Regions from separate parts of the Paenarthrobacter sp. R1 genome, predicted to be linked through region 2. Evidence: riboswitches for the same ligand, from Rfam matches in the RefSeq annotation. Region 2 holds a riboswitch; the other holds the start of a gene.
What was found. Region 2 has a riboswitch for fluoride ahead of QN084_RS12720 (hypothetical protein). Riboswitches for the same ligand answer to the same signal wherever they lie in the genome.
Positions count from the first base shown of each region.

Region 1: linked by a shared signal. The riboswitch ahead of QN084_RS01365 (2,3-bisphosphoglycerate-dependent phosphoglycerate mutase) and the one ahead of QN084_RS12720 (hypothetical protein) in region 2 are both predicted to bind fluoride.

Region 1 covers NZ_CP127115.1:273,780-280,914, reverse strand. The annotation lists gene lepB (signal peptidase I) at 1-445, shown strand, start outside; gene rnhB (ribonuclease HII) at 446-1,216, shown strand; gene QN084_RS01385 (DUF2469 domain-containing protein) at 1,284-1,619, shown strand; gene QN084_RS01380 (YraN family protein) at 1,728-2,093, shown strand; partial or broken gene QN084_RS01375 (magnesium chelatase domain-containing protein) at 2,093-2,776, shown strand; fluoride riboswitch at 3,000-3,080, shown strand; gene QN084_RS01370 (hypothetical protein) at 3,100-3,960, shown strand; fluoride riboswitch at 4,003-4,093, shown strand; gene QN084_RS01365 (2,3-bisphosphoglycerate-dependent phosphoglycerate mutase) at 4,114-4,869, shown strand; gene eno (phosphopyruvate hydratase) at 4,901-6,187, shown strand; gene QN084_RS01355 (universal stress protein) at 6,208-6,753, shown strand; gene QN084_RS01350 (fluoride efflux transporter FluC) at 6,753-7,135, shown strand, end outside.
Region 2 covers NZ_CP127115.1:2,612,395-2,619,529, forward strand. The annotation lists partial or broken gene QN084_RS12700 (PhoX family protein) at 1-393, shown strand, start outside; gene istA (IS21 family transposase) at 540-2,216, shown strand; gene istB (IS21-like element helper ATPase IstB) at 2,213-3,034, shown strand; gene QN084_RS12715 (YkvA family protein) at 3,172-3,594, opposite strand; fluoride riboswitch at 3,855-3,937, shown strand; gene QN084_RS12720 (hypothetical protein) at 3,961-4,821, shown strand; fluoride riboswitch at 4,864-4,954, shown strand; gene QN084_RS12725 (2,3-bisphosphoglycerate-dependent phosphoglycerate mutase) at 4,976-5,731, shown strand; gene eno (phosphopyruvate hydratase) at 5,752-7,065, shown strand; gene QN084_RS12735 (universal stress protein) at 7,058-7,135, shown strand, end outside.

The sequences.
Region 1 (7,135 bases), 2.3 Mb from region 2:
GCCGATCGAGAAGAAGCCGGCGGGCCCCATGGACTGGGTCGGTGACACCCTTGAGTTCGTTGGCCTCATGGCCGATGACAGCGAACAGCACCTGGTCAAGCGTGTTATTGGACTGCCCGGAGACCATGTGACGTGCTGCGACGCCGGGGGACGGGTGAGCATCAACGGCGTTCCCTTGGACGAGACCTACATCAATCCCGCAGAGGTGCCCACCCCGGACACCTTCGATGTGGTTGTTCCCGAGGGCAAGGTCTGGGTGATGGGGGATAACAGGAACCACTCGGCGGACTCACGCTTGCATCAGGAGGCCAACGGTGGCTTCATCAATATTGAGGATGTGGAGGGCAAAGCGGAAGTCATCGCGTGGCCCATCAGCAGGTGGAGCGTCCTGGACAGCCACTCCGACGTTTTCAAGAATGTACCCGCCGGCACAACAGGTAAGTAGATGGCAACGGCAGCAAACCGAACCAAAGGCACGGCCCCGGCCAAGGCAAAGGCGAAACTCAAAGGCGGCCTGAAGGCCAGGGCGAAGCAGGTTGTGGAATTTCCCACTCTGGACGTCGAACGCACCTTCCTGGCCTCCGGTGCCCGGCTCCTCGCCGGCGTTGACGAGGTGGGCCGGGGTGCGCTGGCAGGTCCGGTAAGTGTTGGAATTGCCGTGGTGAACCTTGAGGATCATCCGCTGCTGGCCGACGTCCGGGACAGCAAGCTCCTCAAGCCCGAGGACAGGGACAGGTTGGAGCCCTTGGTCAGGGAGTGGGCTGTTGCCAGCGCGGTGGGGCATGCCTCGTCGCAGGAAATCGACTCGATCGGGATCATCGCCGCCCTTCGCCTTGCCGGCACCCGGGCATGGTGCGAGATCCTCTCCGGAGGCATCACGCCGGATGTGGTGTTGTTGGATGGCAGCCACAATTGGCTTTCTCCTGAAGTCCAGGTTTCGCTGTTCGACGCGGCGCCGGAGGGGCCCGGCTGTGAGGCTCCGGTCCACACCCGTATCAAGGCGGACATGAGCTGCTTGAGCGTGGCCGCAGCCAGTGTCTTGGCCAAAGTCGCCAGGGACCGCATCATGGTTGATTTGCACGCCGAGGTTCCGGCGTACGGATGGAATGAAAACAAGGGCTACGCCACTCCCGCGCACCGTGAGGTTATCCGGACCCGGGGCCCAAGCGCGTACCACCGGACAAGCTGGCATCTGACGGGCCCGGAGGTCTCTTGACGAGCCGCGGAGTGCCGGCCCGACGCTCCTGGCTTTGTGGATCCGGCCAATGGTGCAAGATGGAACTATGAGCGCCGAAGACCTTGAGAACTACGAAACCGACATGGAGCTGCAGCTCTACCGCGAGTACCGGGATGTGGTCGGGCTGTTCAGCTACGTGGTTGAAACGGAACGGCGTTTCTATCTGGCCAATCACGTGGACCTGCAGGCCCGGAGCGCCGATGGTGAAGTCTACTTCGACCTGACCCTCCAGGATGCCTGGGTTTGGGACGTCTACCGTTCTGCGCGCTTCGTCAAGAACGTCCGCGTGATCACGTTCAAGGACGTGAATGTGGAGGAACTTCCCCGCAACGAGGACCTGGCGCTGCCCAAGGATGGCGACCTGGGGGATCTCGGCAACTAGCTCCCGCTCCACTTTTCCTCCACATTCGTCCCGTGTGGATGGATTGTCCACATAGACGCATCATGAGCTGCCCTCAAAGGTCGCCAGCCGGAAGGCTTGGTGGCGGAGGTGGTGCTCATGCGAGCAAAGGACGTTCTTGGCCGCGAAGGCGAAAGCGTGGCCGCTGCATTTCTTGAAGGCCAGGGAATGCAGGTTGTCGATCGCAATTGGCGGTGCGGGGAAGGCGAAATAGACATCGTCGCCCTTGACGGCGACACCCTGGTCATCGCCGAGGTGAAGACCAGGCGAAACGTGGCCTTCGGCCATCCCTTTGAAGCAGTGGGACCGGAGAAGCTGGCCCGGCTTCATCGGCTGACATCCTCATGGTGCAGGGAACGCGGGGTGAACCCGTCGCGCCGCCGCGTGGACGTCGTGGGCGTTATCCACGACGGCGTGGGGTCACCGCACGTCGAACACCTCCGGGATGTGTGCTGATGGCCGTCGGGCGCAGCTACGGAGTAGCCCTCGTGGGGCTGAACGGCTACATCGTGGAAGTCGAGGCCGATATCGGCCAAACGCTCCCCGCCTTTGTGATCCTGGGTCTTCCGGACGCTGCGTTGAATGAGGCCAAGGAACGGATCCGGTCTGCTGCCAGGAACTCCGGGATTCCCTTGAGCAGGCGGAAGATCACCGCCAACCTGATCCCCGCATCGCTGCCGAAACGGGGTTCGGGGTTTGACCTTGCTATTGCCATGGCGGCATTCCAGGCTGCCGAGGACGTCAGGTCAACCAGCGGCACGGTGTTCATCGCCGAACTGGGCCTGGACGGCAGGCTGAGGCCCGTGAGGGGTATCCTGCCCGCCGTCATGGCTGCGGTGAATGCGGGCTACCCGGACATTGTGGTGGCCGAAGCAAACGCAGCAGAGGCCAGGTTGGTGCCGGGCGCGCACGTCCGCGGGTACACCACGCTCGCGCGGCTGGCCTACGATTTTGGCGCAGATCCCAAAGAGCTGGCTTTGGACTTTGACCCACCAGCGGAGGACGCGCCTGAGGGAGACGGCTGCACGGAAGCCCTGCCGCCCGACCTGAGCGACGTATCCGGCCAATCCGAAGCGCGGCAGGCATTGGAGGTCGCAGCGGCCGGTGGTCACCACATGCTGCTGACCGGACCTCCGGGTCCATGCACTTAACCATAGATATGATAATTCGCTCGTATACGAGGCATTCCTGGCGCCGGCACTGCCGCCGGAGACGTCCGGAAACCGAGTGATCAGCGGCCGTCCCCCTCGGAGTCTGGGTGCTCATTAGTTGTCTTGGGACCGCCTGCCATGCAGCGCGCAGCAATCTGAAGCCCCGACAAACTTGGGGAATCGTCCCCACCTCGGGCCTGACAGAGCTAGCCTTGATACAGGTGATGGATCCCACCCTGGCGGGTTGAATGCCTGTCCGGACCGCCGATTGGCTGATGGTTCCTGTCCGGCTGCAAGGGCAGGAGGCTGTTATGACAGGAAATCAAGGTCGGCTCGGCTTCTTCGAAACGCCGCAGCGTGACAGGCTCACCGGGGTGTTGGTGCCCCCGGGTCCGTTGGAACTCTCGGTTGAGGAAGTGCGCCAGCTGTGGTCTTTCGTTCATGGGGACATCATGGACGGGAGTTTGCGCCGGTTGCTGCGCGCCTCGTTGGGCTTGTGCCCGCGTCATGCGTGGGCCTACGCGGTGGTGGAAGTGGAGTTGTGGCAGGCAGGTGCCGGTGCGCGGGGAGGGCACCAGCCTTTTGATGTCACGATCCTTTATGAGGATCTGCTGGAACATGTCGCGGATGGGTTGGACCGGAAGAGCGGGCTGTTGCACCGGCATCCGGAGGAGGTGCTTGTGCCGGTCGGACCCTGTCGGATCTGCCAGGATCTGGCGTCCCCGGATCTTCCGGGGCTGCGCATGGGCTATGCAAATTCGAACACCGAAGCCCTGACCGTTGAGGCGAACGCCCTGGTCCACACCACCACGTGGTGTCTTGAGACTGTGGGTCTCTGGCGGGACAGGGTCTGCCCGGATTGTGATCCCGGCGCACCGGAAGGGGCAGGGGATCCGGTGTTGTTGTGCCGCTTCCACCTGGCTGGGAGAGGCCCGTTGCCGGAGCAATTGAGGCACGCGGTAGCGGGCCGGCTGCGGGAAATCCGGGGTCGGATGCGGCACCTGACCGAATCCATGACGGATTACGGGAGCCCGGCGGGTGCGGTGGAAAACACGTCATGGATCGAGGCTCTTGGCTTCTTCGCCGGCTGGGGTCTGCCCTTGTATCTGGCGACCGACCCGCGGGAGGCGTGGCCCGCGCCGGGCAGCCAAGGCACTGAACAGGGCGGATGACCGCGTCACATTCTGGCGCGCGTAGCCAATGTGCCGGTAGTCTCTGTTCACGGTGATGGATCCCGCCGGAATACGTTGCACCTAAGGGTGCGGGTGTTCGAACCGCCGCATGGCTGATGGTTCCTGCCTTTGCTATACGAAGGTAGGTGACCCATGCCCGCAGCCGGCAACCTGGTCCTGCTCCGCCACGGCCAGAGCGTCCTGAACGCACAGGACCGGTTCACCGGGTTGCTTGACACGCCCCTGAGCGCCGCCGGCAAAGCCGAAGCAGCCCGCGCAGGAACGTCGCTGGCGTCTGCGCCTTTCAGTCCGGCCGTCATCTATACCTCCACGCTTAGGCGCACCGTGGATACGGCCCGCCTTGTCCTGACCGCGCTGGAGAACCCTGCCGTGCCGGTGGTTCCGGTGTGGGAGTTGAACGAGCGCAGCTATGGGGCGCTGACCGGCCGGGCGAGGAGCGAGTTGTTGTGTGAACTCGGGCCGGAAGTTTTCCACTTTTGGCGGCGCTCCTACTACGGGGCGCCGCCGCCCATGTCCGGGACCCAGCTGAACCGGATCCGCCGCAGCAGCGCTTTTGAGGGCCTGCCTCCGGAGGCGTTGCAGGCCACTGAATCCCTGTGCGGAGTGGTCAAACGGGTCAGGGCCTTTTGGTATCGGCGACTTCGTCCCCGTCTGGAGGCCGGGGCGGATGTGCTGGTCGTCGGTCACGGGAACTCCCTGCGGGCCTTGTGCTGCGTGGTGGACCGGCTCACCGAGGGCGAGGTCGAGGCGCTGAATATCCCCACCGGGCACCCGCTGCTGTACCGGTTCACCCCTGGAATGGTGCCCGTGGTGCGGGGCGGCGAGTATCTGGATCCGCTGGCGGCGCGGACCGCCGCCGCCCTGGTCGACGCCGCCGGCGGGACCTGACACCGAGGACGAGGAAATGGAGCACAGCATTATGAATGACCTTCAGATCACCGGGGTACGCGCCCTGCAGATCCTGGATTCCCGCGGTTACCCGACCGTTAAGGTCTGGCTCACCGCGAATGACGGGACCATTTCGGTTGCATCCGCCCCGTCCGGGGCCTCCACGGGTGCGCACGAGGCGGTGGAGCTGCGCGACGGCGGAGCGGAGTATTCGGGCCGGGGCGTGGAAAAAGCTGTGGATAATATTCGGGGTGAAATAGCCGACCTTTTGACCTCCCGTTCCTGGGGCACCCTGGCGGATCTGGACCAGGCCCTCGTCTCCCTGGACGGCACCCCCGGCCGGTCCAGGCTGGGGGCCAACGCGATCGTTGCCGTGTCGATGGCTGCAGCCCGGGCCTTCGCCGCGGCCGCTGGCGCCCCTTTGCATGTCTGGATTGGGCAGCGGCTCGGGCGGGGTGGCCGGTTGCCGGTGCCGCACTTCAATGTCCTCAACGGCGGCCAGCACGCGGCGAACCCGCTGGAGTTCCAGGAATTCATGATCGCACCCGCCGGGGCGCCGTCCTTCGCCGACGGCCTGCGCTGGGGTTCGGATGTCTACCACGCCCTCGCGAAGCGGCTGAAGCAGCAGGGACTGGCGACCGGTCTGGGTGACGAAGGCGGCTATGCCCCGGCCATTGCCCGGCCCGAGGAAGCGCTGGATCTGATCGTGGCCGCGATCGAGGACGCCGGATACACCCCGGGCCGGCACGGCATCGCGATCGCCCTGGACCCGGCCGCGAACTCCTTCTACACCGAGGGAACCTATACCGTCGCAGGCCGCGCCCACAGCACTGACCAGATGATCCACTACTACGAGAAACTCATCGCTGATTACCCGATCTGGAGCCTGGAGGACCCTCTGGCTGAAGAAGACACCGACGGGTGGCCCGCGCTCACCGCAGCCCTTGGGAATCGGGTGCAGGTGGTTGGTGATGACCTGTTCGTCACCTCAGCGGACCGTGTCCGGGACGGAATCAATACCGCTTCCGCGACCGCGGTGCTGATCAAACCCAATCAGGCCGGCACCGTGAGCGAAACCTTCGACACCCTCACCGCCGCGGCCGAGGGCGGCTTCGGTGCCATGGTCTCGCACCGGTCCGGGGAAACCGACGATACCTTTGTGGCTGACCTTGTCGTCGGAGCAGGGTGTGGGCAGCTGAAATCCGGGGCACCGGCCCGCGGGGAACGCGTCGCAAAATACAACCGCCTCCTGGAGATCCAGGACGAAAACCCGGACCTGCCCTACGGACCCACCGGAACCCACCTGAACGACCAATAGCCCCCGCGACAGGAGACCTTATGAACGAGCCTGCGAAGGACACCCACCCCGCCGGGCCCGCCTACGTGCCCAGGAAAATCAGCGGACCGGTACTGATGGGAGTGGTCCCCGGCCAGCCGCTGGCTGTGGCACACCGTGCCGCGGAACTTGCCTACAGCCTGGGGGTGAAACTGATCTGCGCCTACGTAGACATCACCTCCTACCTCGCCGAGGAACCCGACGGCCGGGCCGAGGCGCTGCCGATAGACCCTGACGGCATCGATGACGACATCGAAGGCATCAGCGCAGGGATCTCCGAACACCTCGCCGACGCCCTCCAGGATGCAGGCATTGACTGGTCCTTCGTGACCCTGGCCGGGGACCCGGCCAGGGCACTGGGACGCCTCGCTGAATCCACGGACGCGTCTGTCATCGTCGTCGGGACCCGGGAACGGGGGTTCGGCGCCCGCTTCGAGGAAATCCTCGTCGGCTCCGTCGCGGTCCATCTCACGCACCGCCAACACCGGCCCGTCCTTGTCGTCCCCCTCGCCCCACATACCAAGCACCATCCGAAGGACGGCCGCTGATGGAACCGCCCATTCCCGGGTCGGGAGCACCGTCCCGCACCTCCGGGGCAGCCGAAACGACGTCCGGGACGGACGAAGATTTGCTTCCTATCGACAGTGACGCCCCCGAGGTAACCGCGGGGGACATTGATCTTGATGCGGGGACCCTCGGGGAGGTCCGTGCTCACCGCCCGATCCACCTGCACCCGGGATTTGTCCTGGTCGTGATCGCCGGCGGCGTGTTCGGCGCCCTGGCCCGGTACGGGCTCAGTACCGTCCTGCCAGCACCGGGCGGGTGGCCGCTGCCCACCCTGGTGACCAACCTGGCCGGGGCCCTCCTGCTCGGTGGCCTGCTCGAAGCTCTGGTCCGGCGGGGCCCGGACGCCGGCAGGCGCAGGATCAT
Region 2 (7,135 bases):
TACAAGTTCGTTTCCCGCGACAAATACATTGAGGGCAACCAGGCCCACAACAAAAACCTGCTGGCCAACGGTGACCTGTTCGTCGCCCGCTTCACCGGCAACTCCGAAGCCGAGATCAACGGCACGGGCAAGGTCCCGTCCGATGGTGCTTTCGACGGGGTGGGGGAGTGGCTGCCGCTGACCCGCGATGGTGCCAGCACCATCCCGGGAATGAGCATCGAACAAGTCCTGGTCTTCACCCGCCTCGCCGCTGACCTGGCCGGCGCGACGAAGATGGACCGGCCCGAAGACGTTGAACCCCACCCCGTCACGGGCAAGGTGTACGTCGCCTGCACGAACAACTCCGACCGCGGCAAGGCCGGCAAAGCCGGAGTCAACGAGGTCAACCCGCGCATGAGTATGTCAGTCTGATCGGAGCCCACTAGGACGGCCCGAACGGTACCCACCCGAAAGACTTGCCGAGCCTAATGACGGCTTGAATGGTACCCACCTGTGAACGTTGATCCCATCAAGGTTTGGATCAACGGCAGGAGGGTCGGATGGAGTCGAGAGTGGAGTTGTTCGCGCAGATTCGCAGGGATGCCAGGGTTGAGGGTCTTTCGATACGCGAGCTTGCTCGCCGGCACGAAGTAGCGCGAAAAACCGTGCGGAAGGCGCTGAATTCCCCGGTTCCGCCGGCCCGGAAGACACCTGTGAGGTCGTCGCCCCGTTTGGATCCGTTCAAGTCCGCGATCGATGCCATGTTGATCGAGGACACGGCATCTCCCCGGAAGCAGCGCCATACTGCTCGCAGGATTCTCGCGCGGCTCGTCGAGGAGCACGGAGCGGAGGATCTTTCGTATTCGACGGTGCGTGACTATGTAAGGGTGCGGCGGGCGCAGATCGATGTGGAGGCTGGCCGCCGGGTGGAGGTCTTCGTTCCGCAGGAGCATGCCCCTGGCGCGGAGGCGGAAGTGGACTTCGGCGAAGTCTGGGTGATACTCAACGGCGTGAAGACGAAATGTCACATGTTCGTGTTCCGGCTGTCGCGGTCCGGCAAGGCCATCCACCGGATCTATCCAACCCAGGCGCAGGAAGCTTTCTTTGAAGGACATATCGAGGCGTTCAATGAAATCGGCGGGGTACCGGTCAGACACATTCGCTACGACAACCTCACTAGCGCTGTCACGACCGTGGTCTTCGGACAGGGCCGCCAAAGGGTCGAGAACGACCGGTGGGTGCTGTTCAAATCCCACTACGGATTTGATGCTTTCTATTGCCAGCCTGGCATTGCTGGAGCTCATGAGAAGGGTGGTGTTGAGGGCGAGGTCGGCTGGTTCCGCCGCAACAGACTTTCCCCGATGCCAGTCACGAAGTCCCTTGGTGAGCTCAACGACCGTATTCGCATGTGGGAAGCGCAGGACGACAACCGGCGGATTGACGACAGGATCCGCACTATTGGTCAGGACTTTGAGGCAGAACAGCAGTTCCTTGCAGCGTTGCCGGCTGAGGAGTTCGATCCGGGGCTGGTGCTGACACCGCGGGTTGATCGGTCCTCGATGATCACGGTAAGGATGGTGAAGTACTCCGTTCCGGCTCGTTTCATAGGTCGGAAGGTCCGGGTGTCGCTGCGGGCGTCGGAGGTTGTGGTGTTTGACGGCCGGGTGGTGGTTGCGAGGCACCAACGGATCGCTGCCAAGCGTGGGCCATCGGTCCAGCTGGATCACTATCTCGAGGTCCTTAGGACTAAACCCGGCGCTCTGCCTGGTTCCACCGCTCTGGCTCGGGCCCGCGACGCGGGGACGTTCACCAGCGCCCATGAGGCCTTCTGGGCAGCATCCAGGCGGGTCAACGGCGACGCCGAGGGAACCAAGGAGCTGATCGAGGTCCTTTTGTTACACCGCTCGATGGACGCCAATGAAATCGAAGCAGGTATCGCCGCGGCTTTGGGTGTGGGCGCTGTGAGTGCGGACGTGGTCGCTGTTGAGGCACGCAGGCACGCAGCAAGCGTTCCGGTGGGTGGGGTCGGTTCGAGCCGCCATCCCGTTGCTCATGGCGAAGTGAATGTGCAACGAGTTGTCAGCCTTACGCAACGCAGACTCATGGACCCCGCCGCGGTGATCGCAGGGCTCCCCCCGGACGCCCGCCCGCTGCCCTCCGTAACCGCCTATGACGAGCTGCTGGCCAAACGCGCCGAACGCCCCACAGAAACCACGTCGAAGGAGAACATCTCATGAGCCCGACAGCACCGGCAGCAACCATCACCCCATCCTTGCGCCGGCGGCGGGGCCTGACCGAACAGGCTGCAGTCGCGGCCGTGGACCAGGCCTGCCGGCGGCTCCGATTGCCCACCGTAAGGGCGGTCCTCGACGAAGCCCTGACCATCGCCGGGAAGGAGCAACTCTCTTACCAGGGGTTCCTGGCCGAACTGTTGCTGGCCGAGTGCGACGACCGTGACCGGCGCTCCTCGATCCGCAGGGTCAAGGCTGCTGGGTTCCCACGGGATAAATGGCTCGGGGACTTCGACTTTGAGGCGAACCCATGCGTCAACTCCGCCACTATCCACACCCTCGCCGGCGGTGACTGGATCCGTAAAGGCGCACCTCTTTGTCTGATCGGTGACTCCGGAACCGGCAAATCCCACCTGCTCATTGGGCTGGGCACAGCTGCCGCCGAAAAGGGATACCGGGTTAAATACACGCTCGCAACGAGGCTCGTGAACGAGCTCGTTGAAGCCGCGGATGAGAAGGTTCTAGCTAAGACGATCGCCCGCTACGGCCGCGTGGACCTTTTATGTATTGATGAGTTGGGTTACATGGAGCTGGATCGCCGTGGCGCCGAACTCCTTTTCCAGGTTCTGACGGAACGCGAGGAGAAGAATTCCATCGCTATCGCAAGTAACGAGTCCTTTTCCGGCTGGACCAAGACGTTTAGCGATCCCCGGCTCTGCGCAGCCATCGTGGACCGGCTCACCTTCAAGGGCACGATCATTGAAACAGGCACAGACTCCTACCGCCTCGCCCACAGCCTGGGACAGACAGGGCATCAAGGATAGCCATATCTGGGAGTGTCGAAGGGCTTCGGGGTATCCCTGAAGGAGCAAACACCGGGCTGTCTGGTTGTCTCACGGATGCACTACAACGGCTACCTCGGGTCCGGACTCGTCAGGTTGCTGGCGAGCCTAAAGGCCGCTCATGCTGGGGCCGAGGAAGTCCCGGTGAGGCGTCGGATCAGTGTGAGTCCGGTGGGTGTGCCGGGCCAGTGCTGTTCCAAGGGGGCGTGGCCGGCTTTACGGATGACCGAGCGCAGGACCAATGCGACGATAATGGCGTCGTCGGCATAGCCGATCACTGGGAGGAAGTCCGGGACCAGATCGATGGGTGAGGCGAGGTAGAGCAGCAACAGGACCAGCCGGATCCGGATTCCGCGGGGCAGTGCCCGGTCCGCGGTCAGCCTGCGCAGCAGTACCAGCAGGTCGGGCAGGAGCCGGAGTGCGTCCTTCATGCCGACAGTTTCGGGGTGCTGACGGGCGTAGAGGGCCAGAAGGACCAACAGCACGGCATAGATCAGGACGATCCCGCCAACGATGGCGATCGCCACATCCCACCAATTCATTCAATGACCCTCTTCGCTTGTCGTGCCAGCGACCCCATGACATGCCGGGCTTGCAGCGCAGCAGAGAGGATTACTGGTGTGAATTCCAAGCACGTCCATAAGCCCACGGATTAAGTATCCAGCTTAATCTCCAGAGGATCCTGCAGATTCCCGGATCCGCTGCTTCGTCCTTAAGAACCGTGTACGACTGGTCCTTCAGCGATGTGGACCAGCCAACCCGTGATGGAAGCTGGCCCAGCCTCCCGGTAGGGGGTTAGCCTTGGTGTAACGGTGATGGATCCCACCGTGACCGGCTGGTTTGCCGGCCTGGACCGCCGATGTGGCTGATGGTTCCTGCCCCGGATTGTGAAGGGCAGGATGATCGCGATGGCTGGTAAGAGAAGCGGGCCCGGTGCCCCGGAAGTGCCCGCGAGGGACAGGCTTTCTGGGGGTCTGGTGCCGGTCGGTCCGTTGGAGCTGGCCCCGGAGGAAGTGCGCCAGCTCTGGTCGTTCATTCACGGTGACATTATGGACGGGAGCATGCGCCGGTTGCTGCGCGCTTCCTTGGGGCTGTGTCCGCGTCACACGTGGGCGTACGCGGTCGTGGAGATCGAATTGTGGCAGGCGGGCGCCGGAGTCCGGGGAGGACACCAGCCCTTCGATGTCACGGTCCTTTATGAGGACCTGCTGGGCCACGTTGCTGACGGGCTGGACCGGAAAACCTCCCTGTTGCGCCGGCACCCGGACAACGTCCTCGTCCCGGTGGGGCCCTGCCGGATCTGTGAAGACATGGCCTCTGCGGATCTGCCCGGGGTGCGGATGGGCTACGCGAACTCCAACACCGAAGCGCTGACCGTGGAAGCAAACGGACTCGCACACACCACTGCCTGGTGCCGGGAAACACTCCCACTGTGGCGGGACCGGGCATGTCCGGACTGCTGGCCCGGAATTATGGAGCAATCCGGGGATCCGGTGCTGTTGTGCCGTTTCCATTTGGCGGCACGCCGTCCCGTGCCCGGGCAGGTGCGGCGCGATGTGGCGTCGCGGCTCCGGGACGTCAGGGCCCGGGTGCGGCGGCTGACCGAGTCGATGACCGACTACGGGGCCCCGGCCGGAAGTGAGGAGAACGTCTCCTGGATCGAGGCCATTGGCTTTTTCGCCGGCTGGGGGCTGCCCTTGTACCTGACCGCGGGAGCCACGGACACCGGACCCGAACCGGACAGCACCGGTGCTGGGCAGAGAAACTGACTGCGTCACATGGTGGCGGCCGCGGCCGCTGTGCCTGTAGTCTCTGTTCACGGTGATGGATCCCGCCGGAACAGCCCGCACCTGAGGTGTGGGGAGTTCGAACCGCCTCCTGGCTAATGGTTCCTACCTTTGCTGATACGAAGGTAGGTGACTCATGCCCGGACCCGGAACACTGGTCCTGCTCCGCCACGGCCAGAGCGTCTTGAACGCCCAGGACCGGTTCGCCGGCCTGCTCGACCCGCCCCTGAACCCAACAGGGAACGACGAAGCCGCGGAAGCCGGGGCACTGTTGTCCTCGGCATCCTTTGCCCCCGACACCGTCTACACCTCAACCCTGTCCCGCACCCGGGACACCGCCCGCATCGTCCTGGACGTGCTGGGCTGCCAAGGTGTGCCGCCCAGGGCTGCCTGGGAGTTGAACGAGCGCAGTTACGGCTCCTTGACCGGCCGGGCCAGGGGTGAAGTGCTCAGCGAACTCGGCCCGGAGGTCTTCCATTTCTGGCGCCGCTCCTACTACGGCGCACCGCCGCCCATGCCGCGCGCAGAGCTCCTGGCCATACGGCGCAGCCGGTCGTTCTTGGGGCTCCCTCCGGAAGCGGTCCAGGCCACCGAGTCCCTGTGCGGGGTGGTCAAACGGGTCCGGATCTTCTGGCATCAGCAGCTTCGCCCGAGGATCCGCACCGGGGAGGATGTGCTCGTGATCGGGCACGGCAACTCACTGCGGGCACTGTGTCTGGTCGTGGACGGCCTCTCGCACGCCGAGGTTGAGGCGTTGAACATTCCCACCGGGCACCCGCTGGTGTATCGCTTCGGCCCCGGGCTGGTCCCGCTGGTGCGGGGTGGGGAATATATGAATCCGGCGGCGGCGCGGACCGCTGCCGCGCTGGTCGCCGCTACCGGCGGGACCTGAGGGAAGGAACGGAGAAGCTCATGTATGAACTGCAAATCACCGGGGTGCGCGCCCTGCAGATCCTCGACTCCCGGGGCTATCCCACGGTGAAGGTCTGGCTCACGGGACCGGACGGCACCGTGACGGTCGCTTCCGCCCCGTCGGGGGCGTCCACCGGGGCGCATGAGGCGGTCGAACTGCGCGACGGCGGCCAGGAGTACTCCGGCCGCGGCGTGCAGAACGCGGTCGCCCACATCAAGGGTGAGATCAGCGGGCTGCTCACCTCCGGCACCTGGCAGAGCCTTGCGGACCTGGACCAGGCCCTGGCCGGGCTGGACGGGACCGCAGGTAAGTCACGGCTGGGAGCCAACGCGATTGTCGCCGTGTCCATGGCCGCTGCCCGCGCCTTCGCCACCGCGGCCGGGCTGCCCCTGCACGTCTGGATCGCCCAGACCATGGCCAGGGCCGGCCGGTTGCCAGTGCCGCACTTCAATGTCCTCAACGGCGGACAGCACGCCGCGAACCCGCTGGAATTCCAGGAATTCATGATCGCCCCCGCAGGGGCACCCTCCTTCGCCGAGGGGCTCCGGTGGGGGTCGGAGGTCTACCACGCCCTGGCCAGGCGGCTGCGCCGTCAGGGCCTTGGGACCGGGTTGGGAGATGAAGGCGGGTACGCCCCGGACATCGCCCGTCCCGAGGAAGCTCTGGATCTGATCGTTGCCGCCATCAAGGACGCCGGCTACACCCCGGGCCGGGACGGTGTGGCGATCGCATTGGACCCGGCCGCGAACTCTTTCTACACGGACGGGACCTACACGGTCGCCGGCAAGGCTCACACCACGGAGCAGATGATCTCCTACTACGACAAACTCATCACCGACTACCCGATCTGGAGCCTGGAGGACCCCCTGGCCGAGGACGACACCAGCGGGTGGCCTGCCCTGACCGCTGAACTCGGAAACAAGGTCCAGATCGTCGGGGACGATCTCTTTGTCACCTCCGCGGACCGGGTCCGGGACGGCATCCGGTCCGCGTCCGCGACAGCGGTACTGATCAAACCGAACCAGGCCGGGACCGTCAGCGAAACGTTGGATACACTCCGGGCCGCCTTCGAGGGAGGCTTCGAGGCGATGGTCTCGCACCGGTCCGGGGAAACCGATGACACCTTCGTGGCCGATCTGGCCGTCGGCTCAGGCTGCGGACAGCTCAAATCCGGGGCACCGGCCCGCGGGGAACGTCTGGCCAAGTACAACCGGCTCCTGGAAATCACCGACGAGGAACCCTCACTGCCCTACGGCCCCCCGGAACACACGTCCATACCACCGACCGCGCATGACAGGAGCACTCATGAATGAGCCAGCACAAGACCCCGGGCCCGCCGCCGGCCCGGCACCATATCGTCCGGACCGGATCGGCGGCCCGGTA